4 regions of the Arthrobacter dokdonensis genome follow, and region 3 is predicted to be linked to each of the others. Evidence: riboswitches for the same ligand, from Rfam matches in the RefSeq annotation. Region 3 holds a riboswitch; each other region holds the start of a gene.

Region 1 (7,143 bases), 1.0 Mb from region 3:
GCGAGGAGCAGCATGCCGATGTTCACGGCACCCGCCAGGAGCAGGGCGGCAACCACGTCCCATCGGGTGGCGCGGACAATGCGGCGCAGGGATTCCCGGGTGCGGCGGGCGCCGGTGTGCCGGTCCTTGGCCAGCTGGGAGTGCAGGTAGATGGCGTGCGGCATCACGGTGGCCCCGAGCATGCCGGCGGCCAGCAGGAGGCTGTGGCTGCCCTCGAATCTCGGTACCAGACCGGAGAGGACACCGGCCGGATCCGGCGGGCTGAGCACCAGCCCGGCGAGGAATCCGACGGTGATGACCAGCAGCAGGAGGATGATGATGGCCTCAAAGTGGCGCTGCCCGTGGCGGTTTTGCACGGCCAGCAGGGCCATGGACGCGACGCCCACGATGAGCCCGCCCACGGGAAGCGGCACATGGAAGAGCAGGTTCAGGGCGATGGCGCCGCCCACCACTTCCGCCAGGTCGGTGGCCATCGCCACGAGCTCCGCCTGCGCCCAGTACAGCCGCCGTCCGGACGTCCCGAACCGCCGTCCGAGCAGCTCCGGCAGCGATTTGCCGGTCACCACGCCGAGTTTGGCTGACTGGTACTGCACCAGCATGGCCATGAGGTTCGCGGCGACCAGCACCCAGACCAGCAGGTAGCCGTACGTCGCGCCGGACGTCAGGTTGGCAGCGACGTTGCCCGGGTCCACGTAGGCGATGGCCGCCACGAAGGCCGGGCCCAGAAGAAGGAGCCGCCCGCCGCGGCTGCGCTTCGGTGAACGTGTCCTGGTCGCGGGGGATTCGAGCAATGAGCTTTCCTTCGATCATCCTAAAGGTAAAATTTAGGTATACCGAAATAGTAGCCGGTGGGAATGGTGCTGTCGAGGTTTGCGCGACACAGGGCTTACGTGTGGACGCGCCATGTCTGGCAGTAGTAGGGGAGCGCGACGTCCTCGCCGGGGACGTGCCCCAGATGCTCAAACAAATACCAGCGCAGGTTGCCCAGCACCTTGGCGCGTGTGGGCCCGTCGGCCTGGAGGTAGTAGCTTCGCGACTTGACCAGCTCCAGCAGTTCCTCGGCAGTGACCACCTGCTCCCACCGGGTCTCATGGAGGCCGAGGTCATGGAGTTCGGCGCCCACGTGGGGGCGGAAATCGGGCTTGTGGACGTCGCCGGCGTGCATGATGCGCGACAGCCGGTGCACCCAGGGGATGCTGACGTCCAGCTGGTTCCACACCAGCCCGAGCACGCCTCCGGGCCGCAGGACGCGCGCCAGCTCCGTGCTCGCCGCGACCGGATCGCACCAGTGCCAGGCCTGGGCGGCCACCGCCAGATCCACGGAACCAGCCGCCAAACCCGTGCTTTCCGCAGTTCCCGGCAGCGTCTTGACCGCCGGGAGGTTCCGCTTCAGCTGTTCGAGCATGTCGGCCGAAGGGTCGACGGCGGTCACCCGCCATCCCCGCACGGCCAGCAGTTGCGTGTACTTCCCCGTCCCGGCTCCGACATCCAGGACGTCCCGGACGTCGAGGCCGGAGGAAAGCCAGTCCAGCGACTCCTCCGGGTAGCCGGGGCGCACCTTGTCGTAATGGGCCCCGCCCTCCTGAAAAGCGTCGGCCATCGCCACCCGCCGTGCGTCGTCAAAGACCGGTCCGCCCGCGCCTGACATCATGCTCCGTTCTGGTGGTGGATTCGCCGCTCCACTCTACCCCCGCCGCCCGCCATGGCGTCAGTCGGTGGAGCAGGGGGCCGCGCCGGCCGTGCCCGGGGTGTTGGGCGCCCATTCGGGGTAACCGCGGGAGTCGTTGGCGGGCACCCAGCGGCCCGCGTCCACCACGTAGTCCCAGCCGAGGCCCTCGTTGACCAGGGCTGCCACGCCGCTGACCAGGCGGTCGGCGTCCTCACGCCGCGAGCCCACGCCGAAGCTGGCACGCAGCGAGCCCGAGGCCAGACCCAGCCGGCGCAGCAGCGGATGCGCGCAGAACCTGCCGTCCCGCACGCCCACGCCGTGTTCGGCGGAGAGATAGGCGGCGGCCAGTCCGGCGTCGTACCCTTGCACGGAAAAGTTCACCACGCCGATGGTGCCGCAGCGGGGGTGGCTCGCGGAATCGGAAAACAGCTGGTGGACGGTGACGCCGGGCAGCGCTTCCAGCCCGGCCACCAGGCGGGCGCGCAGCTCCTGCTCATGCGCGTGCCACTCGTCGGGGTCCAGGGCGGCCAGGACCTGCGTGGCCTTGGCCAGCGTCGCCGCGCCAAGGACGTTGGGCGAGCCGGCCTCGTGGCGGGCCGGGCCCTTTGTCCAGCGCACGGATTCCAGCCGCACGTCCTTCACGGCGCCCCCGCCGGCCAGGTGCGGGCGGCCGTCGTCGAGCCAGTCCGGGCGCCCCACCAACACGCCGGCACCAAACGGAGCGTAAAGCTTGTGGCCGGAGAAGGCCACGTAGTCGATGCCGTCGCGGGCAATGTGGAGGCGCCGGTGCGGGGCCAGCTGGGCGGCGTCGACCACAATCCGGGCGCCGTGCCTGTGGGCCAGCGACGCCAGCTCGGCAATGGGCAGCACCTCGCCCGTGACATTGGAGGCGCCGGTGACGGCCAGCAGCACCACGTTGCCTGCGCGCAGCTGGGTCTCCACCCGGTGCAGGGTCGACGCGACGCTGTGCCCGGCCACCACCGACCGGTGGGGCAGCGCCTGCCACGGCAGCAGGTTGGCATGGTGTTCGATGTCCAGGTAGAGGACCTCCCCGTGTCCGTGGGACGTGCCGGCGGTGCGGCCGCGCTCCGCCAGCAGCGACTCCACGCAGCCGGCCAGCAGGTTCAGGGAGTCGGTGGTGTTGCGGGTAAAAACGACGGCGTCGTCCGTCCGGGCGCCCACAAAGTCCGCCACGGCGTGCCGGGCGTTTTCGTACAGGGAGGTACTGACCTGCGAGGCGAAGCCCGCCCCGCGGTGAACGCTGGCGTAGTACGGGAGCACCTCGGACAGGTGTGCGGCCACTTCCTCCACGGCCGGGGCGGACGCCGCATAGTCAAGGTTCACGTAGCGTGTGCTGCCGCCCTGGATCAGCGGGGCAGCGAGGTCGCGGCCCACCACGGGCAGCAGGGGCGTGTCGGAAAGGCGTGCTTTTTCGAGGATTGCAGAACTCATGGGAGGCTCCCTTGGGAAGGACCTGACGCTCCGGCGAAGCCGCAGGGAACGTCAAAAGTCCGCGCTTGCCAAGACCGCTCCGGCCCGGCCAGGTCGTCACCCGGGGCACCCCGCCGCGAAAGGAGGGTTGCCGGCCAGCAAACCGGGGTTTAGCGCTGGCACTCGTGACCTATGCCCAAAAGGCTAGCCCACCGCGGCGTCGTGCGCATTTGTTACGACACATGCCGCCTCCCTGAGGCCCGGCCCCAAGCGCGAGGGTGAGAATTAAGCGCGACGGCGGTGCCGCCGTCGCACTTAACGCGCCCGTGCTTCAACCCCGGCGGGGACCTGTCCCGCTTAGGAGAGGAGGTCGTCCCAGCCGGGATTCAGGCGGCGCAGGACCTCGGCGTGCAGGATGGAGTTGGTGGCCAGGGCGTTGCCGCCGAACGGGCCGTCCACGCCGTCCAGGGAGGTGAAGCGGCCGCCGGCTTCCGTGACGATCGGCACCAGGGCGGCCATGTCGTACAGGTTCAGCTCCGGTTCGCAGGCGATGTCCACTGAGCCCTCCGCGACGAGGCAGTACGACCAGAAGTCGCCGTAGGCGCGCGTACGCCAGACCTCGTCCGTCAGGGCCAGGAACTCGTCCCGGTTGCCGCGGTCCGCCCAGCCCGTCAGCGAGGAATAGGACAGTGAGGCGTCGGCAAGTTCCGAGACGTTGGAGACGCGGATGCGGGTGGCGGAGGCCAGCGACTTGCCTGTATAGGCGCCGGTGCCCTCGGCCGCCCACCAGCGCTTGCCCAGTGCCGGCGCGCTGACCACGCCCACCACGGGCCGGCCCTCGTCCACCAGCGCGATCAGCGTGGCCCAGACAGGCACGCCGCGGACAAAGTTCTTCGTCCCGTCAATGGGATCGATGATCCACCGGCGTGAGCCATGGCCGCTGCTGCCGAACTCCTCGCCCAGCACGGCATCGCGGGGGCGCACCCGGGACAACTGACTGCGGATCGATTCCTCTGCCGTCTTGTCCGCGTCCGTGACCGGCGTCAGGTCCGGCTTCGTCTCAATCTGCAGGTCAAGGGCCTTGAAGCGCGACATCGTCAGGGAGTCGACGGTGTCGGCCAAAACGTGTGCCAGGCGGAGGTCGTCGTTGTACGTCTGGGGTTGGACAGTCATGTCCCTCACCGTATCGGTAAATTGGCCGGATATGCGGGACCATGGGGTCCTCGTGCTGGCGGCGGTCGGCTGTGGGCCGGGAACGGGATTGATGGTGCGGGATTGATGGTGCAGGTAATGCGGGCTGTGGGCCGGGAACGGGATTGATAGTGCAGGTAATGCGGGCTGTGGGCCGGGAACGGGATTGATGGTGCAGGTAATGCGGGTTGCGGGACGCCCAGGTCGCAGGAGCTGCACCGCCGATTGGGCACAGCAGCCTGGGCCCGCAGAAGCTGCACCGCCGATTCCGATCCGATCGCCCGGGGATGCTGTCAGTCGTTGTTGCCGAGCTCCTTGGCCTCGGCGCGGCCTTCGGTGCGGCTGCTGGTGCCCAGCAGGCGCCGCAGGGACGCCAGCCGGGCCGGGCCCGCGCCGCCGGCATGGCCACCGGCAACCCACGGGTCCAAGCCGCAATTGACGGCCGAGGAGTCGTGTTTGCAACCGCGTTCGCAGTCGTCGGTGCCGGGTTGCAGGTCGGGGAACGCGTGCAGGATCCGGTTCGGGTCCACGTGGGCCAGGCCGAAGGAACGGATGCCGGGGGTGTCGATGATCCACGAGCCCGCCTCCCCGTCCTGCAGCCGCAACGCGAGGGCCGAGGACGAGGTGTGGCGGCCCCGCCCCGTGACCGCGTTGACGCCGCCGGTGGCCCGCTGGGAACCCGTGAGTGCGTTGACCATGGTGGACTTGCCGACGCCGGAGTGCCCCACCAGCACGCTGACCTTGCCGTCCAGGTGGTGGTGGAGTTGTTCGACGGCGCCGCCGGCCAGGAGGGCGGAGTCGCCGTCGTCGCTGCGTGCGTCGACGGCTGAGGCGGCGTCGGCCGCGCCCGGGGCGGCGGTGCGGCTGATGATTACTGTCATGTCCAGGTGCCGGTAGTTGGCCAGCAGCTCGGCGGGGTCCTTGATGTCCGCCTTGGTGATCAGGAGGATCGGCGCAATGCCGGAATCGTAGGCGGCCACCAGGGCGCGGTCGATGAAGCCGGTGCGCGGTTCCGGGTTGGCTGCCGCGACCACGATCACGAGCTGGTCGGCGTTGGCCACCACCACGCGTTCAACGGGGTCCGTGTCGTCGGCACTGCGCCGCAGCAGGGTGCGGCGTTCCTCTACCCGGACCAGGCGTGCCAAGGTGTCCGGCTTTCCGGAGGCGTCGCCCACCAGCGCCACGAAGTCGCCGGCCACGACGGGGGAGCGGCGCAGCTCCCGGGCGCGCGCGGCGACCACCACGCGTTCTGTGGGCAGGTCCTCGTCCACGATGGCGGTGTAGCGGCCGCGGTCCACCGTGGTGATGCGGCCAATGACGGCGTCTACGTGGGCGGGGCGGTCCTTGGTGCGTGGCCGGCTGCCTTTTTTGTTGGCGCGGACGCGGACATCGGTTTCGTCCCAGTTGCTGTAGTCCTTAGCCACGCCCGGGGATCCCCGCCGCCGCCGTCTGGGCGGCCATGTCCGCCCACATTTGCGGAAATGCCGGCATGGTCTTGGCCGTGGTGGCAATGTTTTCAACCTCGACGCCGGGCACGGCCAGTCCGATGATGGCGCCTGCCGTGGCCATGCGGTGGTCCTCGTAGCTGTGGAACAGCCCGCCGTGCAGCGGGGCGGGGTTGATGGCAAGCCCGTCCTCCGTTTCGACGGCGTCCCCGCCCAGTGCGTTGATCTCGGCCACCAGCGCGGCGAGGCGGTCGGTTTCGTGGCCGCGCAGGTGTGCGATCCCGCGGAGGCGGGACGGGCCGGTTGCCAGGGCACAAAGGGCCGCGACGGACGGTGCCAGCTCACTGGTGTCCGCGAGGTCCGCGCCGAGGATCTCGGGCCCGCCGGTCACCGTGAGCAGGCCGCCCTCCAACGTCACCGTGGCGCCGAGCTGTGGCAGGATCTGGCGCCACTTGTCGCCCACCTGGGTCGTGTCCAGCGGCCAGTCCGGGATGCGGACGGTGCCGCGCGTGGCCAGGGCCGCCGCCAGGAAGGGCCCGGCGTTTGAGAGGTCCTGTTCCAGCTGCACATCAAACGCCGCAATGGGACCCGGTTGCACCTTCCAGTGGTTGGGGACGGAATTGTCCACCGTGACGCCCAGGGAGCGCAGCACCTCAACCGTCATGGAAATGTGGTCGACGCTGGGCACCGAGCTCCCGCTGTGTTCCAGATGGAGCCCGCCCTCGAAGCGTGCTGCGACCAGCAGGATCGCGGAGATGAACTGTGAGGAACCGCCGGCGTCGACGGCCACATGGCCGCCGGAGACAGTTCCGGTGCCGTGGACCGTAAACGGCATGAAGCCGTCCCCGCCTCCCTCCACGCTGACGCCCAGGCCCCGGAGCGCAGCCAGCACCGGGGCCATCGGCCGCACGCGGGCGGCGGGATCGCCGTCGAACGTCACGGCCCCCCGGAGCAGCGCGGCCAGGGGCGGCACAAAGCGCATGACGGTCCCCGCCAGGCCGCAGTCGACCGCGGCGTCGGCGGCGTGGCCGGCGGGAATGGGAGTAACCACCAGATCCGGCACGGAACCGGCCCCGGGCACCTCGTCGATCCCGGCACCGAGGGCGCGCAGCGCATCAACCATGAGGTCCGAGTCGCGGGACTGCAGCGGCGCCCGCAGCCGGGACGGGCCCTCAGCGAGTGCGCCCAGGACCAGATATCTATTGGTCAGCGACTTGGAGGCCGGGATGGTGACTGTGGCGTCCAGGGGTGCTGCGGAAAACGGCGCGGGCCAAGGTTCGGTCATGGGGGGCTATTGTCCCGTCACGTCGTGGGCGAGCGCGCGGACGTTCTTGTCTGCCGCCTTCAGCTGCCTGCTGGTGGTCTTCCGGCCGGATTCAAACATTTTTTCGGCACGCCAGGCCAGGC
Region 2 (7,143 bases), 1.0 Mb from region 3:
GAAGGCGAGATCGCGCCTGTCACCCGCGAGGTGCTGCGCGAGGCCGAGCCTGACCTGACCCAGCGCCCCTGGGTGCACGTCGGCTGACGACCCTCCCGCAGATCCGGGGCGGCATATGCTGATCATGCACTCGACAGTGGAATGGTGGCTACCACGGTAGTCACCGGGACTTGGGGGATCACGTGGGAGCACACTGGAGCAAACGGACGCATTCTCCCCACGCCCAACCCCTTCCCGGAGTGCTGGCGGTATCGGCTGCTGTCGCCGGGCTTGCGTTCCCCCGCACGGAGCTCCTGTATGGCCCCGCCTACATCGCCACGATCGGCTTGGCCGTGGCTACTCCCCTAGCCTTCTTGCTGGTGGCGCCCAAGGGCTCGTTGAAGCGGAGCCGCGCCATTCTTTGGCTATTCACCGCCACGGCGGTTTCGGCAGTGGCCTCGGCGGCAATGGGAGGACTCCTCTTGTCGATGGGCTTTGACGGTTCCGCTGCCGACATCGGCGGTTTTCCGTTGTGGCTGCTGTCTACGGGCGCCCTGGTTACCACGTCACTGGTTGCCGTCAACGTTTGGCGCAAGGAGCAGGAAGGCCCGGCGACAACCCTGAAAGCCTCCAACAGCAAGCGCGTCGGGTCAAACACCAACGCGACTGACTATCGCCGGGCCAAACACCCCCACAACTGCAGGAGCGTCCGGCCAAACACCCCCACAACTGCAGGAGCGTCCGCATTCAGGGGCGGGTGATGCGCAGGGCCAGAAGCGGGCAGAGCTTCACGGCGTCCATGGCCGGGACGAGTTCTGCGCCGGTCAGGGGCACGTTCGTCGCGTCGCCGCTGCCGCGGATCCGGCCGGGCGCGGCGAGCGGGTAGCCCCAGTCGTCGCGCGTGAGCGCTTCCGGAAGCAGTTCGGCACAGAGTCCACGTCCGTCGCACACGGTCCAGTCGATGTGCAGCCGCGCCGCCGGCCCGCCGGCGTTCATTGCGCCGCTCCGTCTGCCCGGGCTGCCGCAAGGCACTGTCCCGCCAGGTGCCACCGGACGTCGTCGGCAAATGTCTCCAGTGCGCTGTGGATGAGCTGCACCGTGCCGTCCGGGTGGTGGCAGGCGCCGCGGCCGGACACCAGGGCCGACAGCCGCTCCACCTCGCGCACCAGGTCCGGCGCGCCCGAGCCGGCAGCGAGACGCTTCATGACGTCCGCGAGCGCCGGCAGCCCGAACATGCATGGGCCGCATTGGCGTGCCGACTCCCCCGCCAAATAATCCACCATCCGTGCCGTGGCCTCGAGGCCGCACCGGCCCACACCCAGCACGTGCAACACTCCGGCGCCCGGCCGGACCCAGCCCGCGGACGGCGCCCCGGGGGACGGCGGCCCAGACGGCGCGCCACCGGACGGCGCCCCCGTCGAAAGCACCATTCCCGAAGGCCGGACCCAGCACCCGTGGTACCCGCCCACCAGGACGGCGGAAACGGCGTCGAGCCCCACCCCCGCCGACGCGAGCACGTCGCCCAGGCCGGCACCGCCGGGCACCTCGAGCACCACCTCCGACGGGACGTTGCCGGTCACCGACACCAGCCGCGTGCCCGGGTCCTCCGCAGTGCCCTCGGCGCGGAACCAGTCGGCCCCGTAGCGGGCCACGAGGGCGACGTGGGCCCACGTTTCAACGTTGTGGACCAGTGTGGGGCGGCCCTTGAAGCCACTTTCGGCCAGCCGTCCTGCAAGGTCGCGGGGCAGCGCCCTGCCGGTCTCCAGGAAATTGACCACGGCGCTGGCCTGGCCGGCCACAAAGGTGTCCGGTGCCTCGAGCAGCGCAATGCTCCGGGCATCCGCCCGTTCGGCGAGCGCCGCGGCCACAGGTTCCAGCCGTGCCGCGCCGGCATAGATGAACATGCTGCCCGCGCCGAGTGCCTCCGCCGCCGCGAGCAGCCCGTCGATGACCAGATGCGGGGCGTTGTGCAGCAGCGTGGCGTCCTTGAAGCTGAGCGGCTCGCCTTCCGCGCCGTTCGCGATGAGCACCGGCGCGCCCGTCCGCCGCGCATACCTGTTGGGCCTGCGGGAGAGGTCGACGGCGGCAAACTTCCGCCACGCGGAGAACCCCGCGCCGCCGCGGCCGGTCAGCCCGGAGGCCTCCAGCTCCTGCGCCAGCGATCCTCCCGGCGCGCGTCGCGGCATCGTGCCGTAGGCCGCGAGGTGCGCAGCATGCCCGGCGTTGGCGCCGCCAGCGAACAGCCGGGAAGCGGCGGACTGCCCGGCAGCGCCCCTTTCCACCGGCTCCACCGCCGTGTCCGCGCTCATGGCCGCCACCCGTTCCGGGCGGTTCCACCACTGCCCCGCAGCGACGCCGTCTCCAGGAAGCCGGCCGACACCCTCCACGCCGCCGCGGCCAGCACAGCCACGGTGAGTACGACGGCGGCGGCCACCACCGGCGCGCTCGTCCCGTCCGTTCCGTTCCCCACGGAGTGCGCCAGCGCCAGCGGCCACATGACATAGCTGGCCCAGTGCACCACACGGAATGTCCGCTGTCCCAGCCGGTGCCGGAGGGCGCTGGTGACCACCACGGCGGCCATCAGGTCCAGGGCCACCGTGCCCAGGCCCTGCCAAAACCCCCTGTAGCTGCCCAGGAAGGGGACCACCACGTCCACCAGGTTGACCCGCGCGTAGGAATCGAGCAGCAGGGGCGTCACATGGAAAACAAGGAACACCACTGCCAGCAGCGAAATGTTGCGGTGCAGCAGTGAAACGGAAAACCGCGGAATGACCAGCAGCGGCCGCCCGGACCTGGCCAGAATGCCCAACAGCACCGAACCCGTCAGGAGCACCATGGACACCAGGCCGCTGACCCGGGCAAAGGCCCACATGGCGTCATCCATGGAAACCAGCTCCCGCCAGCTCGGGCGCGGGCCAGCCCGCCGTCGTCAGGACGCGGCCGCCCTGGTCCACCAGACGGGCGCTGACGGAGGAATCCCGCAGCCAGGCGGCGGCCGCATGCCCCTTGACGATGGCGGCGGTGCTGTACGCATTGGCCTCCAGCGCGGTGGGCGCGGCGACGCTGGCACTGCGCCAGACGGCGTCGGCCGGCAGTCCGAAGCGCGGGTCCAGGATGTGGTGGCGCAGCGCGCCGGCCTGCTGCCAGCGGCGCTTGGACGTGCTGGAGGTCGCCAGCGCGCGGCCCGCCGGCAGGGACACCTGCTGGGCGGGGTCGCCGGGCGTGTCCTGGACCAGGACCTGCCAGTGCCCGGCCGCCCCGTCCGGGGCCGGGCCCGCGGTGGCGATGTCGCCGCCCAGGTTCACCAGCACGCCGCAGCCACGTTCGACGGCGATCCGCGCCGCCGCCATGTCCGCCGCCACCGCCTTGGCCGTGGCGCCGAGATCCACGGTGACGTCCGCGGGAACAGTCAGGCACCTGCTGTCCAGGGCGATGCGAGTCCAGCCGGGCGCGCGGGGCTCGTGCGGCTGGGGCGCGCCGGGCAGGAGGGCACTGGGCTGGGGCGCGTGCGCCTGGGACCTGCCGGCGGACGAAAGTCCTGTGGAGGACGGACCGGCAGCCAAGCGGCCGGCCGACCGGGCGCCGTCGTTCCTTCCGGGCCCGGGGAGGGAAGCAAAATCCGCGTCGTAGCCGAGGGAAATGAGGTCCCCGCCCAGGGTGGGGTCCACGGCGCCGCCCGTCCACCGGGCCGCCGCCAAGGCTGACTCCATCAGGGTGGCCAGCAGCGGAGACACGGTGGCGCCGTGCACCAGGTCCCCGCGCCGCACCGCCAGTTCCGAGTCCGTGCGGAAGCGGCTGCAGGCGAGGTCGACGGCGTCGAGCATCCCTTGTGCCAGCCTGGCCGCGGCATCGGCCTGCCCGGGATCGGTCACCACCACCGAGGCGGACAGTCCCCACACCTGCCAGGACCGGCGGGCCGTGGCGTCATCCGGCGCCACGTCAGGATCCCGCCGACCGGGAGTGGCTGGCGCTTCCGTTGCCGGGCAGCAGCTGGGTGCCGGAGGAGGAGCCGGACTGTGAGCCGGAGTCCGGTGAGGAACCTGAGTCCGAGGACGGGTCCGGCGTCGTGGTGCCGCTGTTTTGGGTCGTTGCGGCCTTGGCTGCGTTGGCGGCGTTGATGGTGCCATCCAATGCAACGCTGCCCAGTGCCGCCGTCCCCAGTGCGCCCATGGCCACCACGGACGTGACCGTCTGGGCGATTTTCCTGCCGTCGGCTGTTCGTGCCATGACGGGCCCTCGCTCTCAAAGTCCAAGTTTGGCGTTGTGTCCTGTCTTCAAGGATCAACGTGCTGGCTTTGAATTTGCCGTGAACGGGCCGGTGGGAACTTAGGTATCCGCTTGGCGGCTCGTGGGCGTCAGTAGCCCGATCCGGAGGCGGCGGGGACCAGGATGAACAGGGCCTCCACGGGGGCGGCGGAGCGGTTCTCCCAGGAATGCGGCTCCCGGCCGGGGAAGGAGAGCGTGTCCCCGGCCTGCAGGTCGTACGATTCCTGGGTCATGATCAGCGTCAGCTCGCCGCTGACGATGTGCAGCACGTCAACGTCACAGTCGACGGCGTACAGCTCGGATTCGCCGCGGCCAAACGGTTCGATGGTGGTGCCAAGGATTTGCAGGCGGCGCTCCGAGCGGGCGGTGAGCAGCCGTTCCACGATGCCCTCGCCCCCCAGCGAGATGCGCGGGCCCTCACCGCGGCGCGTCAGGTGCGTCTCGGGGGCGGCAAAAAGCTCGCCGATGGAAATGGACAGGACTTGGCACAGTGTCACGAGGGACGCGACACTGGGAGAGGTGAGGTCACGCTCCACGCGGCTCAGGAACCCCTTGGTCAGCCCGGTCGCGTCGGCCACATGCTCAATCGTGAGCCGCTGTGACTGACGGGCGGCACGGATCCGTGAGCCGATGGCCACCGGGGCAGAGCTGGGTTCAACGGGCAGTGCCTTCATGTGTGCTCCTAAGGGGTCCGGGCTACGCGCACCCACCGTGGCCCTCCCACGGGCAGGGTCACTTTGACTGTCGCGTCCATCACAGTTTAGCCTAATGGACAACGGATGTTGCCTCTTGGGCAATTTTATTTCGCGGATCCGCAGCCACTCTGGAGCACCTTCATGACCTTTAACGTTGCCATAGGCATGCTGCTGCTGAGCCTCCTCTTCGCCGGCACCATCCTGCGCCTGAAGATCTACACCGTTTCCCAGATGCTCAGCCTGCGGTACGGCCAGAAAACCACCACGATGTCCGGCATCGTCATGCTGGCCTAGACTGTCCTGATCTCGGCCACCTCTTCGGGCGCCCATGCCACAATTTTTGTGGTCCTGTCCGGCTGGGACCGGTGGCTCGCCATTGCGGTGGGCGGCGCCATCGTGCTGGTCTACTCAACCATCGGCGGCATGTGGTCCATCACGCTCGCCGACCAGGTGCAGTTCGTCATCAAGACCGTGGGCGTCTTCCTGCTCATGCTCCCGTTCGCGTGGAAGGCCGTCGGCGGCCTGTCCGGCATCCAGTTCCGGGTGGAGCCAGCTTCTTCCAATGGAACGGGATCGGCCCGCAGACCATCATCACCTACCTTGCCATCTACACCCTGGGCCTGCTGATCGGCCAGGACATCTGGCAGCGCGTGTTCACCGCCAGCTGATCTCCATCGTGGTCAGCGACGTGGTCTTCGCGCTGACCATCGCCTACGACATCCTGGTGGGCGGGCTGCCCGTGGCCATCATCGGCGGTCTGGCCTGGGCGTGGGGAGTTGGAAGTGGGGCGGGTGGTGACGTAATTTATTACGCCGCCACCCGCCGTCGTACTTTTTGGCGGTAGAGTGGTGCCAGCTTCAAGAGATGCGGCGCCAAGCTCCGACTGGCCGCGCACCAACCCCATGTTCACAGGGTGGTTCGGATGAGGAAGCGGCCCGACGCCAACCGGTGCGGGCAAGAGCACACGCAAAGGCCATGACATGACCATTACTGCCGTCAACCGCCCCGTCCGCACACAGCAGGCCAACCGCACCGTCCGCACACAGCAGGCCAAGCGCCCCGAAGGCATCCCCGTCCTGCCCGCCGTGGACATCAACCTCGGATCCGTCACGTTTTTCACCCCGGGCGGGCACCGCCAATACTGGTCCGCCGAACCGGCCGAACTGGTCAACGCTCTCACGGAGGCCGTCCGGCCGGCCCAGTGGATCCCCGAAATCGGCACCCTGGTGGTGACCGTCGCACAGACGGGTGTGCGGGCGGGCCGGCGCCTCGGCTTCCGCCTCGCGGCACACTAGCTGGCTCGGCCACCAGTCGCTGGCGTCTGGAAATACGGCCGGGTGATCAGCTCGAAGCCGTGCCCTGGCGGGTCCTTAAAGTAGACTCCGCGCCGGCCGACCGGCCAATCCGTGTCTGGCGCGAGGCCGGTCCGGTAATCACCGGACCGGCCCACATGCGGTGAAGATCCTCATTCGATGACGGCGATCACGGCACCCTGGGCCACCTCGTCGCCCTCCTGGACCCGGAGCCGGACGGTGCCGGCCAGGGGCGCGTAGATTTCGGCGTCGACCTTGTCGATGGACACCTCGGCGAGCAGGTGCCTGTCCTTGACGGGGTCGCCGTCGGCCACGTACCAGGTGGACACCACGCCGGGCTCGGACGCGTCGCCGGTCATCATCGGAAACAGGACATCAGTCACGCGGCCACCGCCTTTCTCACCGCGGCCTCGATGCGCGCGGACGTTGGCAACACAGCATATTCCAGTTCCCGGGCGTACGGAATGGGAACGTCCGGCACGCACACGCGGCTGAACGACTTCAGCAGCGACGGGTCGTGCTCGGTGATGGTGGCCGCGATCTCCCCGGAGAGCCCGAACGAGCGGTAGTCCTCATCCACCACGATGACCCGTCCGGTCTTGGCTGCCGTCGCAATCACGGCACCCCGGTCCAGCGGGACAAGCGAGCGCAGGTCCAGCACCTCCACGCTGATGCCCTCCGGCGCCAGCTTCTCGGCCACGTCCAAGCTGTGGTGCACGGACAGTGACAGCGTCACAATGCTCACGTCGGCGCCTTCGCGGGCCACCCTGGCCTTGCCGATCGGCACCACGTAGTCCCCCTCCGGCACGGCGCCGATCGAGCGCTGGTTCTTGGCCATCCAGGCCAGCCCCATGACGCCCTTGTGGAACATGTACACGACCGGGTCATCG
Region 3 (7,143 bases):
CGACGGCGTCGAACGCTACCGCTCGGCGGTCCTGGCGCCGCTCGCCCAAGGCCGGACGGCGCACTGGACCCCTTGGGACTGGGACTCCGGAACGTGGGCCGCCGCGGACGACGCCGGCTCCCGCACCACCGCAGTGGCCGACGTCGTGCTGGTGGAAGGGGTGGGCGCCGCCCATGCCGCCGCCCGGGAAATGCTCGACGTGGTGGTCTGGGTGGATGCGCCGGCACCGCAGCGCAGGCGCCGTGCCTTGGAGCGCGACGGCGATGCGTACACGCCTTTTTGGGACCGGTGGGCCGCGCAGGAGGACGTGCTTTTTGCCGCCGGGGACGTGGCGGCGGCGGCGGACATCGTGGTGGACGGTTCGCGGGGCGTGGCAGATGTTCCGGAGCGGTTGCTCTCGGCCCTGTCTGGGCTGCCGGCGCTGGAGACACTGCTGGCCCCGGAACTTGCCCGGCGCCGCGGACTGCAGTTCTGCGCCGAACGCGTGGCCGCCTACCCGCCTGCGCCCGCGCTCTTCGCCGCCCTGTATGGCGCGTCCACGGACGCCGTGTGGCTGGACAGCTCCATCGCAGGGCAGGCGGGCACGATGCAGGCGGGCACAGACCAGGCCCGCCGCTCGCGGTTCTCCATCATGGCCGATGCCTCCGGCAGCTTTGGCCGCACCGCCACGCACGACGGCGGAACCACGACGGTGGTCTCCGGGCAGGTGACCGCGAGGATCCGCGGCCCGTTCTTCCGCTGGCTGGACACGGTGTGGGGCCGCAGGGCCGTGCGCGCCCCAGGCCACTACCCCGGCGACTTCACCCTCGGCTGGCTGGGCTGGCTGGGCTACGAACTTAAAAGCGAAACCGGCGGAGCCACAACGGAAACCGGCGCCGGGACTGGAGCCGAAACCGGCGCCCCGGCCCCGTCCACCCCGCCCCCGCCGCCCACGGCCGCGCTGCTGTTCGCGGGCCGGGCCGTCGTCGTCGACCATCAGGAAAAATGCCTGTTCCTGCTCACCTTGGCCGAAGCCAACCACCCGGCCTCCGCGGACGAGGCCGCCCTGTGGGTCCAGGACGTCCGCGCCGCCGTCGCCGCGCTGCCCCGGGAAAATCAGGATCCGCCGGGACAGCCCGTGCCCGCCCCGGCCTTCACGCTGCGCGACGGGGAGCCGCGGTACAAGGCCATGATCGCGGCGAGCCGCAACGAAATCCGCGAGGGCAATTCCTATGAGATCTGCCTGACCACGCAGCTCGAGGCGCACTCACCGTCCGGGCTGGACGCCTGGGACTGCTACCGTGCCCTGCGCCGGCGCAGCCCCGCGCCGTTCGCAGCGTTCCTCCGCTTCGGCGGCACGGCGGTGTGCAGCACCTCCCCGGAGCGGTTCCTGCGCATTGACGCGGCCGGGTTGATGCGCGCGGAGCCGATCAAGGGCACCCGGCGCCGGGACCCGGATCCCGCCGTCGACGCCGCACTCAAGGCCGACCTGGCCATCTCGGTCAAGGACCGGGCCGAGAACGTGATGATCGTGGACCTGCTGCGCAACGACCTTTCCCACAGCGCGGTGCCGGGCACCGTGACCGTGCCGCGGCTGTGCGAGATTGAAAGTTACGCCACCGTCCATCAGCTGGTCAGCACCATCGAGGCGCAGCTGGCGCCGGGCAGTTCACGCGCCGAGGCCCTGGCCGCCGCCTTCCCCGCCGGCTCCATGACGGGCGCACCCAAAATCAGCACCATGGCCATCCTCGACGGGTTGGAGGCCGGCCCGCGCGGCATCTACTCCGGCGGCATCGGCTACTTTTCACTCAACGCCGCCATGGACCTGTCCGTGACCATCCGGACCCTTGTCCTCCAAGACACGGCCGACGCCGGCACGCACCTTTCGCTGGGCGTCGGCGGCGCCATCACGGCCGACTCCGACGACGAGGCCGAGTGGCAGGAGATCCAGGCGAAGGCCTACGGCGTGCTGTCGACGCTGGGAGCCGGGTTCCCGGGCTGACCGGCCGGTCCCCCGGCAGGAGCGGCGGAACCTATTGCAGCGTGGCCGTCAGGCGGGCCACGTTGTCCACGTAGCGGGCCAGCATGGGCCGGGCGACCCAGTCGTGCAGGTGAAGTTCGCGGGACACCTTCCGGTACTGTTCCTCCACGGCATGCATCGCCTGCACCACGTCCTGGTCGATCATCATGACGGACACTTCCAGGTTCAGGGAGAAGCTGCGCATGTCCATGTTGGAGGAGCCGATCACGGCCACGTCCGCATCGACCGTGAAGTGCTTGGCGTGCAGCACCAGCGGCTTGGGGTAGAGGAAGATCTTCACGCCTGCCTTCATCAGTGCCTCGTAGTAGGAGCGCTGGGCGTGGTGGACCAGGAACTGGTCACCCTTCTCCGAGACAAACAGTTCCACGCGCACCCCGCGCTGGGCCGCCGTCGTGATCGCATAGAGCAGGGAGTCGTCGGGAACGAAGTACGGGCTGGAGATGGTGATGCGTTCCTCCGCCGAATACAGCAGGGTGTTGAACAGCCGCAGGTTGTTTTCCGTGACAAATCCGGGTCCGCTGGGCACCACCTGGCAGAGCACGCCGCCGTCGAACGAGTCCCAGTGGTGGGTGGCGAGCTGGGACTCCAGGTTTTCCTCGGTCTCGCTGGACCAGTCCGTGGCGAACATGACATTGAGCGTGCCCACAATCGGCCCCTCGAGCCGCGCCATGAGCTCAACCCATTTGCGCCCCACCTTGGCGTTGGCCTTCCTGCGGTAGGACGGCTCAATCACGTTTTGCGAGCCGGTGAAGCCGACGCGGCCGTCCACCACCAGGATCTTGCGGTGGTTGCGCAGGTCCGGGCGGCGCCACTGGCCCTTGACAGGCAGCAGCGGCAGCATGCGGCGCCACTGGATTTCGCTGGCCTTCAGCCTCCGGATCATGCCCCGGTAGCCGGGCACCCGCAGCGAACCGATGTGGTCAAAGAGCACCCGGACCCTGACGCCGCGTGCGGCCGCGGCCTCGAGTTCGTGAAACAGCCGGTCGGTGGAGGCGTCGGAACTCATGATGTAAAATTCGGCATTGACGTATTCCCGGGCCTCGTTGACGGCCACGGCCATGGCGTCCAGCGACTCCTGGTAGCCCTTGACCAGTTCCACCGAATTGGCGCCGAGGGCCGGAAAAAAGCCCAGGTTCCGGTTCAGCTCCACGGCCTGGTTGATCCAGGACGGACCGTCGTACGGAGTCACCTGCCCGGCGATCTCCCGTGTTCCTTCAACGACGCGGCGGTTGACGGCCTCCTGCATTTCCCGGCGGCGGCGCGACAGCCGGAAGTTGCCGAACATAAGGAACAGGATCAGGCCAATGTACGGCAGAAAGAAGATGCACAGCAGCCAGGCCATGGCAGTGGTGGGGCGGCGGTTGCCGGGAATGATGCCGAGCACGGCAATGCGGATGCACATGTCCGCCAGCAGCAGCAGGGCCGAGAGCCATGCGGGTCCGTTGGGCAGGCTGAACGCTGTCCAGATCAAGCGGTGCCTCCTCAGGTGGCGCCATGTGCGCGTCAAGTGACCTTACTTAGCCTACCGGCTGGCATGGCCAACGCCGGGGGCGGAAAATTCACCGTTGCCCCGGACAAACGCAGACGGATCGCCGGGCCTGACGGGCATTGCCCGCTCCTTCACCTTCGACCGGTACCGGTGGCGCCGCGCTAGACCCGACGGACGCCCAAAGCACGGGCACTAAGCTCGATCCATGACTGTTTTGGTGTTTTTGGACCCCGCACACCCGTCCGGCCGCCTCGTCGACGCCGGCGTTCCGGCCCTCCTGGCCACCGACCAGGGCGTCACCCGCGGCGACGGCATTTTTGAAACCCTGCTGGCCGTCAACGGCGAACCCCGCAAGGTGCAGGCCCACCTGCACCGGCTGGCCACCTCCGCACAGTCGATGGGGCTGGAGGTCCCCGAAGCCGCCGTCTGGCTACGGGCCATCGCGACGGCGGTCGCGGCCTTCTCCGAGGCCTCTCCCCAGGTCCCGGACGAGCACGGCAACACCAACGTTGTCATCAAGCTCATCGCCACCCGCGGGCCCGAGGGCGCGGACACCCCCACCGCCTGGGTGCAGGCCACCGCCGTTTCCCCGGCACTGGCCGAACAGCGCGCCCGGGGCCTGGACGTGATCCTGCTGGACCGCGGCTATGACAGCACCGTGGCGCACCGGGCGCCGTGGCTGCTGCTGGGGGCCAAGACGCTTTCCTACGCCGTTAACATGGCGGCCCTGCGCCACGCCCACGCCCAGGGCGCGGATGACGTGATCTTCACCAGCAGCGACGGACACGTGCTGGAGGGGCCGACGTCGTCCGTCCTCCTGGCCCACGTGACGGACGACGGCGGCGCTCCCGTCAAGCGGCTCATCACCCCCAACCTGGACAGCGGCATTTTGCCCGGCACCACCCAGGGCGCCCTGTTTGCCGCGGCGAGGGAAGCCGGCTGGGAGCTGGGCTACGGCCCCCTGGTGCCGGCGGACCTGCTGGACGCCGATGCCGTCTGGCTCGTGTCCAGCATCAGGCTGCTCGCGCCGGTCAACAGCATCGATGGCACGGAGATTGGCGCCTCGGACGTCCGCGCGCGGCTGACTGCCGAACTCAGCGCGCTGCTGGCCCGCACGCCCTAGGCTACAGGCGCACGGCCGGGCGGAGGGGGCGGGCGCACGGCCGGGCGGACGGGGCTGCCCCTGCCGGCCGTCCTTTTGCTGGAAAAGTCATGCAGCGCCACATTTCCCCGGCCCCATGGGCCGTGCCCGCCAGCCATGTGTTACTTTTCTTGTGAGTAACGAGTGCCAGCGCCAAGCCCTGACTTGCTGGACGGCAACCCTCTGTGTCGGCGGGGTGCCTCAGGTGACTACTCGGCAAACCCTGCCAAACCAACGGCTGCGGCTTGCAAGCGCGAACTGCCCCGCGGTGTGCCGGTTGCCACGGCCCCTCCACCGCCCGGTACCCGCTTGCAGCGGCCGCCGCCTGCACTGAGGAGTACACATGAGCGTTGAAGAAGCCCCGCTGCCCTACCGGCTGATCACCGGCCCGGACGACAGCTCGTTTTGTGAGCGGATCTCCGCCGCGCTGGCGGAAGGCTACATCCTGCACGGCGGCCCCGCCGTGACGTTCAACGGCACGTCCGTGATCTGTGCCCAGGCCGTCATCCTCCCGCACGCCGTGGCCTCCTCGGACGCCGCCGTCGCCCACGCCGTCTCACGGCTGGAAGACCCCGAAGAGTTCGACGGCGAGGGCATCGCGTGAGCTACGCCGGCGATGTGGCGCCCGCCCAGGCCTGGGCCAAGGTGGCCGCCGGCGCCGTTTTGGTGGACGTGCGCACCGACGGCGAATGGGCCCACATTGGCGTGCCGGACGTCTCCGCCCTGGACGCGGAGGCCGTCTTCATCCAGTGGAACCTTGCCTCGGGCGAGCCGAACCCTGCCTTTGTGTCCGAGCTGCGGGCAGCCGTGCCCACCGACCGGGAACTGGTGGTGCTGTGCCGTTCCGGAGCCCGGTCCGTTGCCGCCGCGCAGGCCGCCACTGCCGCCGGATACACGGCGTTCAATGTGCTCGAGGGCTTTGAGGGCGTGCCCGACGGCTACGGCGACCGCGTCGTCAACGGCTGGAAGAACCGCAGCCTGCCCTGGAAGTAGGCACGTCCCACGCCGGTGACCCCGGCACCACCTGCCAAAGCTAAGGAACACACGCACTTGAGTAACTTTAACGACCACGCCGCCAGCTGGGCGGAAGACACCCAGGCGGTCCGCGGCGGGCTGGACCGGACCAACTTCCAGGAGACCTCCGAGGCCCTCTTCCTGAACTCCGGCTTCGTCTACGAATCCGCCGAGCACGCCGAGCAGTCGTTCACCGGCGAGGTGGACCGCTTCGTGTATTCGCGCTACGGCAACCCGTCCGTGGCCACGTTCCAGGAGCGGCTGCGCCTGCTTGAGGGCAAGGAGGCGTGCTTTGCGACGGCGTCCGGCATGTCCGCCGTCTTCACGGCCCTGGGTGCCCTGCTGGGGGCCGGTGACCGCGTGGTGGCCTCGCGCTCCCTGTTTGGCTCCTGCTTTGTGATCCTGAACGAGCTGCTCCCCCGCTGGGGCGTGGAGACCGTGTTTGTGGACGGACCGGACCTGGACCAGTGGCGGTCGGCTTTGTCCGTGCCGACCACCGCCGTGTTCTTTGAGTCGCCGTCGAACCCGATGCAGGAAATTGTGGACATCGCCGCCGTCTGCGAACTGGCCCACGCCGCCGGCGCCAAAGTGGTCGCGGACAACGTCTTCGCCACGCCCCTGCTCCAGCGCTGCGGCGACTTTGGCGCGGACATCGTGGTGTACTCGGGCACCAAGCACATTGACGGGCAGGGCCGCGTGTTGGGCGGCGCCATCCTGGGCACCAAGGAGTTCATTGACGGGCCCGTGAAGAACCTGATGCGGCACACCGGCCCGGCACTGTCCGCGTTCAACGCGTGGGTGCTGACCAAGGGGCTGGAAACCATGGGCCTGCGCGTGAATGCGTCGTGCGCCAGCGCCCTGGCCCTGGGCGAGTTCCTGGAGGCGCAGCCTCAGATCAGTTGGGTCAAGTACCCGTTGCTGCCATCGCACCCCCAATATGACCTGGCCAGGAAGCAGATGAAGGCCGGCGGCACCGTGCTGACGTTCGAACTGGCCGAACCGGTCTCCGGCACCCGGAAGGACGCCGCGTTTAAGCTGCTGAACGCCCTCGCGATCATCGACATCTCCAACAACCTGGGCGACACCAAGTCGCTGATCACGCACCCGGCCACCACCACGCACCGGGCCATGGGGCCCGAGGGCCGTGCCGCCATCGGCCTGTCCGACGGCGTCCTGCGCCTCTCCGTGGGCCTGGAGGATCTGGGCGACCTGAAGAAGGACCTGGAACAGGCGCTCGCCGCCATCTGAAACGCGGGCCGTTGAGGTTGGAGATCACCACCGATCGGGCCGTTGAGGTTGGAGATCACCACCGATCCGGCCGTTGAGGTTGGAGATCACGACGCCTCTGAGGGACGAAGAGGCGTCGTGATCTCCAACCTCAACGGGTACGACGGCGGCCGGTGACCTTTCGACTCAAAAGGTCACCGTCCGCCGTCGTACTTTGGGACTTAGTCCTGGAAGTACTCGATCTCGGCGCCG
Region 4 (7,143 bases), 510 kb from region 3:
GGGCCATGGTGACCACCAGTTCGTCCAGAGCGTCGATGTCCAGGAACTGGCCGGCGACGTCGCCACCCCCCACCACCCAGACATTCTTGTCCCCTGCCGCAGCCACAATCCCGGGCAGGGCGTCCGCGACGGGACCGGAGACAAACCGGACGTCGGCGCCGTCGGGCACGGGCAGTTCCCGGGAGGTGAAAACGTACGTTGGCTTGGCGCCGTAAAATTGCTGCCACTTGGCCGGGTTCTCCAGCAGCCGTTCCTCGCGCAGGACCCATTCGTAGGTGGCGGAGCCCTCCACAAAGACGCCCATGCCGTCCATGAACGCGGCGATGTCCGGTCCTCCGGCGTCGTCCACGGCAAAGAGCCACGCGAGCGAGTTGTCAGCATCCGCCAGGAACCCGTTAAGCGTGCTGGCGGTGTAGTAAACAATCCGGGTCATGGGGACAACGGTACCGGATTCCAGATGCCGGGGCCCTGAAACTCACCCAGTACAAAGCCTCCCCAGCGGCGTCAGCCGCACGGCGAGCAGCCCGTCATATCGGCTCAGGGACGGCAGGAAGTCCCCACCCCAGCGATCGGCATAGTCGCCTCGCGCGCCCACCGGGGACGTGTAGCGCACATCGATCAGACCCAGCGTTGCGGCATATTCAAAGAACAGCGCCAGCACATACCGACCCTGCAGCACGTCCCAGTCGTGCATGCCGTCATAACCAATGGAACCATACTCCGGATCCACTATGTACAGTTTCCACAGGCGCATGTCACTACGCTGAATCACCGGGTCCATGCCTTCGTGCTGCATCTGGGTAAAAAGATCATCCGTGGCGGTCCACTCGTCCGTCCCCAGGAGGGAAAGCCCTTCGGCCGCCAGCTGGCGCCGCGGCCGCAGGGCGCTGAGCACATTGCTGGCCCGCTGGCCCTTGATGCCATCAACCCGGCTGAATTCGTCAATAATGCCTGCCTTGAGCCACCGTTCCCAGAGCAGCTTCACCGTCAAGGCAGGGTCCTTGCGCAGCGCAGCCCTTCCGCGGGGCGTGAGCTGCATGCGCGGCCCGTCGGCGAGTCCTCCCGCCTGAAGAAGCAGCGGCCAGGCGAAAGCCGAGATGGCTTCACTGGCATAAAAGTCGCCGCCAGGGAGGTTCTCGGCCAGCAGCTTCACGGTGGCTGCAGACGGCTTGCGCGTCGCAGCGCTGACCCGCAATTTGCCGGCCTCCGCCAGCGCCAGCACCACGGGCAGCTGCGCCAGCGCCCGCTGCTCGGTCATGACTTCGGCCGCATCCACCGGGGAATCATCCATGCTCCATGCTCCTTGTCCGGTCGCCGTACGGCGGCCTTTGCCAGCTGAACAGTCTGCCTTACTTCACGCCCAGGTAGTCCTCCAGCAGCACAACCTTCAGCCCGGCCGCCTTCTGCGCCCTGATGAACGCCGCCAGGTCCGCGGGCAATTCTGGCCGGAAGTGCATCAGTACGATGTCCCCCGGGCGCAGTGCCTGGCCCACCTGGTACTGCATGGACCGCGCGTTGGCCTTCGCCTCCCAGTCCACAATCGCTTTCATGCCGCACTCCGCGGCGGCCCTGCGCACGGCCTGCGTGTACGGGCCTCCCGGTGGACGGAAGAGGACGGGACGCCGGCCGAAGTACTTTTCCTCATAGTCCGCCATGCCGCAGATCTCGGCCTTGACCTGCGGGTACGGGAGGTTGATGAAGCCCAGGTTGTGGGTCATCGTGTGGTCCTCGATGAGGTATCCGGCGTCGAGATAGGCCTGGTAGAAGCCCGCGTGCCCGGCAATGAAGGTGTGCGCCAAAAACAGCGACGCCTTGATGCCGTTCCGCTCCAGCAGCGCCAGGTCGGATGCCCGCTTCACCGCCCCGTCGTCAATGGTCAGGAACACCACCTTTTGTTGCGTGGGGATCTTGGTGATGACCGGGACCATGCCGTCCTCAATGGGCGGCAGCGTATAGTCCGGCACCAGCCCGCCCAAGGTGCTGTGCCGCCCCGTCGTCGGATCCAGGGCTGAGGGCGCGGACGACGCCGGAGCCTGCGTTGCGCTCACGGCCCCGGCCGCCGTCGTGGTCCAGGACGGTGCCGTCGGCGCGGTGGTCGCGGAGGTGCCGGCCGGCGTCGTGGTTCCGGCGGCAACGCGCAGGACGCCCACGGCGAGCGCGGCGAGCACCACCACCACGGCGAGCGTAATCCAGCGGGCCGTGTTCGGGATGGTGCGCATATGGCGGGGCATGTCGGCCTTTGGGGTTGAACTTACAGGCCGATGGCGGCGGCCTGTATTTTGGGGCAGGTGTCCATGACCACGTCCAGGCCGGCGTCGGCCGCCCGCTGTGCCGCGGCCTCGTCGACGACCCCCACTTGCAGCCAGACCGCCTTGGCGCCGACGGCGATGGCCTGGTCCACCACCGCGCCCACCTTGGTGGAGTTCACAAAACAGTCGACGACGTCAATTGCTCCTGGAATCTCGGCGAGGGTCCTGTAGCCCTTGACCCCGTGGACGTCGTCGCCCGACAGGTTGACCGGAATGATTTCCTGTCCCAGGTGCTGCTGCAGGAACAACGACACACCCACCGCCGCCCGCAGCGGGTTGTTGGACAGCCCGACCACCGCCCAGCGGGCGGGCGTGGTCAGCAGGCGGTGGATGACCGCGGGATCGTTGACATGGCTCATGGAGCCAATTTTATGTGCCCGACCGGAGGATTGGCCTCAGGCACGGCCGTGGCAGGGGCAGGTACGGCCCGTCCGCGGAAGTCCTCGTCGCAATGCGGCGCAACGCGGCGCAATGATTTGGCGTGGAGCCCGGCCCGAGGGCACAATGGGCGTGACCATCCCGAGCGGCCGAGAGATCTGGCTCAGCGACGCCGCAGCAACCCTCCTTGGCCGTGCCTGAACAGTGTTCGGCAGCGTCGGGGACCGGTGCTACCGCCAGAAACGATGGAAGGAATCCATTCGTGGCTTTAAACACCGACCACATCCGCACCACCCACGCCGGCTCGCTGCCCCGCACCCCTGCCCTGCTGGCCGCCAACGCCGAACGGGAGGCCGGCGGCGACACCGACGAATACCAAGCCCTGCTTGCGGATTCCGTGGTGGACATCGTTGCCCGGCAGCAGGCCGCCGGCATCGACATTCCCAATGACGGCGAGTACGGCCACACCATGTCCAACGCCGTCGACTACGGCGCCTGGTGGAACTACTCGTTCGGCCGCCTCGGTGGGCTGGAGGCAACCACCGTGGACCGTTGGGCCGACGACGAAGCGCACCGATCCACGCCCGGCAACGTGGTGCTGACTTCCTTTCCGGACCGTCGAGACCGACAGAAATTCAACGAGGCCTACAGCGACCCGGCCTCCGGCATCCTGGCCCATCGCAAGGCCACGACGCAGCCGAAGATTGTCGGACCGCTGACCTACACGGGACACGCACAGGTCGCCTCCGACGTTGCCAACCTGGGCAAGGGACTTGCCTCCGCCGGCCTGACGGAGGGGTTCATGGCAGCGTTGTCACCCGGCTCCTGCGCCCGGCTGGCCAACGAGTATTACGCCACCGACGAGGAACTGCTCTACGCCTGCGCGGACGCCATGCGCGAGGAGTACAAGGCGATCATCGGCGCCGGCCTGACGGTCCAGCTCGACGATCCCTCGCTGGCCGAGAGCTGGGACCAGGTCAACCCGGAACCGGCCCTCGCCGATTACAAGAAGTTCATCCAACTGCGGGTCGAGGCCACCAACTACGCCCTCCGGGGACTTCCCGAGGACAAGATCCGCCTCCACGTGTGCTGGGGCTCATGGCACGGCCCACACACCACGGACATCCCCTTCGCCGACATTCTCGACGAGGTGCTCGCCATCCAAGCGGGCGCCTATTCCTTCGAGGCCGCCAATGTCCGGCACGAACATGAATGGAAAATCTGGCAGGACGCCAGGCTGCCGGAAGGCAAATCCATCATCCCCGGCGTGGTTTCCCATGCGACGAACGTGGTGGAACACCCGGAACTCGTGGCGGACCGTATCGAGCGCTTCGCCTCGGTGGTGGGCCGCGAGGCCGTCATCGCATCCACCGACTGCGGCCTGGGCGGCCGCGTCCACCCGCAGATCGCGGCGGCCAAGCTGGAGGCGCTGGGGCAGGGCGCGGAAATAGCCTCACGCCGACTCTGGAAAGGACCTAGGCGACGCTGAAGGACTCGTCGGCGCCGGGGCGGTCGTTGTCCCCGGTGTCGGTCTCGCGTTCATCTTCCTCGTCGTCGTCCAGGTCGTCGTAATCCACGTAGTCGTCGCTGGTCAGTTCCTCCGTGTAGAGGGACCAGAACTCGTTGGGGCCGGCGGCCGGGGGGTCCAGGACCTTCAGCTGGGATTCGAAGGACTTCCTGACCGCGGAAAACTCCTCGTCGTCCTCCGGGCCGGGTGCGTCGCTGTCAATGGAGCCCCACGCGGACACGATTTGGACGAACGTGTCCAGGTTGGAGGCAACAAGGGACTCGTCGTCCTCGCAGACAAAGAGCACGGCCCCCTTCTTGCGATCGACCACGACAAACTGGAAGTCGCCGTCGTTGCACACCACGGCACGCCCGGCAGGATCGTTGTGGTACGGGGGTTTCAGCCAGGTGCCGTCCATCGGCATGTCCTCCAACGCCGAGGGGTGCAGCGGCTCAAGCGCCGCCCAAATTCTGGAATCATTCATGGCTTCCTCCTGCCCTTATTCCTGACACTAACCACCGGGAACCGTGCCGTCAATGGAATATTTCTACCCGGCCGGAACCACCACCGCATTGCTCTCAAAACGCCGGTTGCGCAGCACCGGCAGGAATTCGCGCACTTCCTCGATGCGCTTGTGCGTCACGTCCGCCGTGGCCACGCCCTCCGCCTCGTCGTCCAGGAAGTCCTGCGGAATGCCCATGGGATCCAGCACCACCGAATGGCCGATGCAATGGTCGCTCGAGGTTCCCGCCGCCGCAATCCACACCGTGTTTTCAATGGCACGGGCCTTCAGCAGCGTCTCCCAGTGGTCCACCTTGTGGTCGCCCTTGAACCAGGCCGCCGCGACGCAGATCAGGTCCGCCCCGGCCAGCGCCAGCGCCCGGGCCTGCTCGGGGAAGCGGATGTCGTAGCAGGTCATGATGCCCACCTGGAAGCCGCCGATGTCCACCAGGGTCACGCCGTTGTCGCCGGGCTTGATCCTGCGCGATTCCTGGTAGGAGAACGCGTCATAGAGATGCAGCTTACGGTAGGTGCCCAGGATGGCGCCGTCCTCGTCCACGGCCACGAGCGTGTTGTAGGGGCGGGCCTCCGCGCTGGACTCATAACCCCCGGCAATGACGGCAATGCCGACGTCCGCCGCGATGCGGGAGACGCCCTGGACAAACGTTGTCCATTCCGCTTCCACGGCTGCCACGAACCCGCCCGCAACCCTGCCCACCGAAAACATCGACTCCTCGGGAAAGACCACCAGGCGCCCGCCATCCGCACGGGCCTCCGCGGCGAGCCGGCGCATCACCGCCAGGTTCGCGGCCACGTCCCCGCCGGGGTTGAACTGTCCAACACTGACCTTCATGGCATCTTCCTTACCGTGGCTTGACTTACCTCCAGCGTAGTCTTCCCAGCCCGCAACGAAGGAGGGACGACGCCGGAACTTGCGTTCCGCCGTCGTCCCTCCTTGGGCGGCGCTGCCGTACGGAGCGCCAGCGATTTATTGGGCGGGCGTGGATGGGCCCACGCGCCCGAGGGCCCCGGAAAATCGCGCCAGCGATTTATTGGGCGGGCGTGGGGATGAGGTCGTGCCGCACGATGGTCTGGTCGCGGTCCGGGCCCACCCCGATGGCCGAGATGCGCGTGCCGGACATCTTTTCCAGCGCCAGGATGTAGTTCCGGGCGTTCTCCGGCAGGTCCTCCATGGTGCGGGCGCCGGTGATGTCTTCGGTCCAACCGGGGAAGTACTCGAAGATGGGCACGGCGTGGTGGAAGTCCGTCTGCGTCATCGGCATTTCGTCGAAACGCACGCCGTCGACGTCGTAGGCCACGCAGACGGGGATCTGCTCGATCCCGGTGAGCACGTCCAGCTTGGTGACGAAGTAGTCCGTGAAGCCGTTGACGCGGGAGGCGTGGCGGGCCAGAATGGCGTCGTACCAGCCGCAGCGGCGCGGGCGGCCGGTGTTGACACCGAACTCGCCACCGGTCTTTTGCAGGTAGATGCCCATCTCGTCAAAGAGCTCGGTGGGGAACGGTCCGGCGCCAACACGGGTGGTGTACGCCTTGATGATGCCCACGGCGCGGGTGATCCGGGTGGGGCCGATTCCCGAGCCCACGGAGGCTCCCCCGGCGGTCGGGTTGGAGGACGTCACGAACGGGTAGGTGCCGTGGTCCACATCCAGGAACGTGGCCTGCCCGCCTTCCATGAGCACCACCTCGCCGCGGTCCAGCGCCTCGTTGAGCACAAAGGTGGAATCGATGACCATGGGGCGCAGCCGTTCGGCGAAGCCCAGGAAGTACTCCACGATTTCCTCAACCTCGACGCTGCGGCGGTTGTAGACCTTGACCAGGAGCTGGTTCTTTTGCTTCAGCGACCCTTCCACCTTTTGGCGCAGGATCGATTCGTCAAACACGTCCTGGACGCGGATGCCCAGGCGGGCCACCTTGTCCATGTAGGCGGGGCCGATCCCGCGCCCGGTGGTGCCGATGGCGCGCTTGCCCAGGAAACGTTCGGTCACCTTGTCCAGGACCTGGTGGTACGGGGCCACCAGGTGCGCGTTGGCGGAAATCCGCAGCTTGGAGGTGTCGGCGCCGCGCGCCTGCAGGCCCTCGATTTCCTCGAACAGGGCCTCCAGATTTACCACGCAGCCGTTGCCGATGATGGGTGTGGCGTTGGGGCTCAAAATGCCGGCGGGAAGGAGCTTGAGCTCGTACTTCTCACCGCCCACGACCACGGTGTGCCCGGCGTTGTTGCCGCCGTTTGGCTTCACCACATAGTCGACCAGGCCGCCCAACAGGTCTGTGGCCTTGCCCTTGCCTTCGTCGCCCCACTGGGCGCCGACGATCACGATTGCTGGCATGGGATCCTCCCCCTTGCTCATAAAGTTGAGCCGGTCGCTGCATGCATCAGCGGTTGTTCCGCCGTACACCGTCCGGACACGAAAATGCCCCTTGTCAACG

The links. Region 3 has a riboswitch for S-adenosylmethionine ahead of DMB86_RS01260 (DUF1737 domain-containing protein). Riboswitches for the same ligand answer to the same signal wherever they lie in the genome.
Region 1: linked by a shared signal. The riboswitch ahead of DMB86_RS16145 (aminotransferase class V-fold PLP-dependent enzyme) and the one ahead of DMB86_RS01260 (DUF1737 domain-containing protein) in region 3 are both predicted to bind S-adenosylmethionine.
Region 2: linked by a shared signal. The riboswitch ahead of DMB86_RS05670 (hypothetical protein) and the one ahead of DMB86_RS01260 (DUF1737 domain-containing protein) in region 3 are both predicted to bind S-adenosylmethionine.
Region 4: linked by a shared signal. The riboswitch ahead of DMB86_RS03590 (cobalamin-independent methionine synthase II family protein) and the one ahead of DMB86_RS01260 (DUF1737 domain-containing protein) in region 3 are both predicted to bind S-adenosylmethionine.

Annotation. Positions count from the first base shown of each region.
Region 1 covers NZ_CP029642.1:3,619,451-3,626,593, reverse strand. Annotated here, with positions in the region: gene DMB86_RS16155 (Nramp family divalent metal transporter) at 1-791, opposite strand, end outside; gene DMB86_RS16150 (class I SAM-dependent methyltransferase) at 887-1,651, opposite strand; gene DMB86_RS16145 (aminotransferase class V-fold PLP-dependent enzyme) at 1,709-3,121, opposite strand; SAM riboswitch class IV at 3,178-3,291, opposite strand; gene hisN (histidinol-phosphatase) at 3,458-4,273, opposite strand; gene rsgA (ribosome small subunit-dependent GTPase A) at 4,585-5,715, opposite strand; gene aroA (3-phosphoshikimate 1-carboxyvinyltransferase) at 5,708-7,021, opposite strand; gene DMB86_RS16125 (DoxX family protein) at 7,028-7,143, opposite strand, start outside.
Region 2 covers NZ_CP029642.1:1,279,096-1,286,238, reverse strand. Annotated here, with positions in the region: gene DMB86_RS05715 (amino acid permease) at 1-87, shown strand, start outside; gene DMB86_RS20245 (hypothetical protein) at 308-496, opposite strand; gene DMB86_RS05705 (ferredoxin) at 727-975, opposite strand; gene DMB86_RS05700 (NADH-ubiquinone oxidoreductase-F iron-sulfur binding region domain-containing protein) at 972-2,288, opposite strand; gene DMB86_RS05695 (ferric reductase-like transmembrane domain-containing protein) at 2,285-2,863, opposite strand; gene DMB86_RS05690 (FAD:protein FMN transferase) at 2,856-3,917, opposite strand; gene DMB86_RS20515 (hypothetical protein) at 3,919-4,206, opposite strand; gene DMB86_RS05680 (cupin domain-containing protein) at 4,335-4,919, opposite strand; partial or broken gene DMB86_RS05675 (sodium:solute symporter family transporter) at 5,094-5,602, shown strand; gene DMB86_RS20510 (hypothetical protein) at 5,617-5,784, shown strand; SAM riboswitch class IV at 5,796-5,907, shown strand; gene DMB86_RS05670 (hypothetical protein) at 5,921-6,235, shown strand; gene DMB86_RS05665 (biotin/lipoyl-containing protein) at 6,406-6,636, opposite strand; gene DMB86_RS05660 (alpha-ketoacid dehydrogenase subunit beta) at 6,633-7,143, opposite strand, start outside.
Region 3 covers NZ_CP029642.1:270,341-277,483, forward strand. Annotated here, with positions in the region: gene pabB (aminodeoxychorismate synthase component I) at 1-1,981, shown strand, start outside; gene cls (cardiolipin synthase) at 2,013-3,488, opposite strand; gene DMB86_RS01255 (aminodeoxychorismate lyase) at 3,715-4,632, shown strand; SAM riboswitch class IV at 4,787-4,910, shown strand; gene DMB86_RS01260 (DUF1737 domain-containing protein) at 4,994-5,254, shown strand; gene DMB86_RS01265 (rhodanese-like domain-containing protein) at 5,251-5,643, shown strand; gene DMB86_RS01270 (O-succinylhomoserine sulfhydrylase) at 5,701-6,912, shown strand; gene DMB86_RS01275 (UDP-N-acetylglucosamine 1-carboxyvinyltransferase) at 7,113-7,143, opposite strand, start outside.
Region 4 covers NZ_CP029642.1:780,246-787,388, reverse strand. Annotated here, with positions in the region: gene DMB86_RS03610 (dihydrofolate reductase family protein) at 1-433, opposite strand, end outside; gene DMB86_RS03605 (hypothetical protein) at 476-1,291, opposite strand; gene DMB86_RS03600 (polysaccharide deacetylase family protein) at 1,350-2,231, opposite strand; gene DMB86_RS03595 (CoA-binding protein) at 2,252-2,668, opposite strand; SAM riboswitch class I at 2,821-2,939, shown strand; gene DMB86_RS03590 (cobalamin-independent methionine synthase II family protein) at 2,950-4,176, shown strand; gene DMB86_RS03585 (SUKH-4 family immunity protein) at 4,163-4,678, opposite strand; gene DMB86_RS03580 (carbon-nitrogen hydrolase family protein) at 4,742-5,548, opposite strand; gene DMB86_RS03575 (adenylosuccinate synthase) at 5,745-7,043, opposite strand.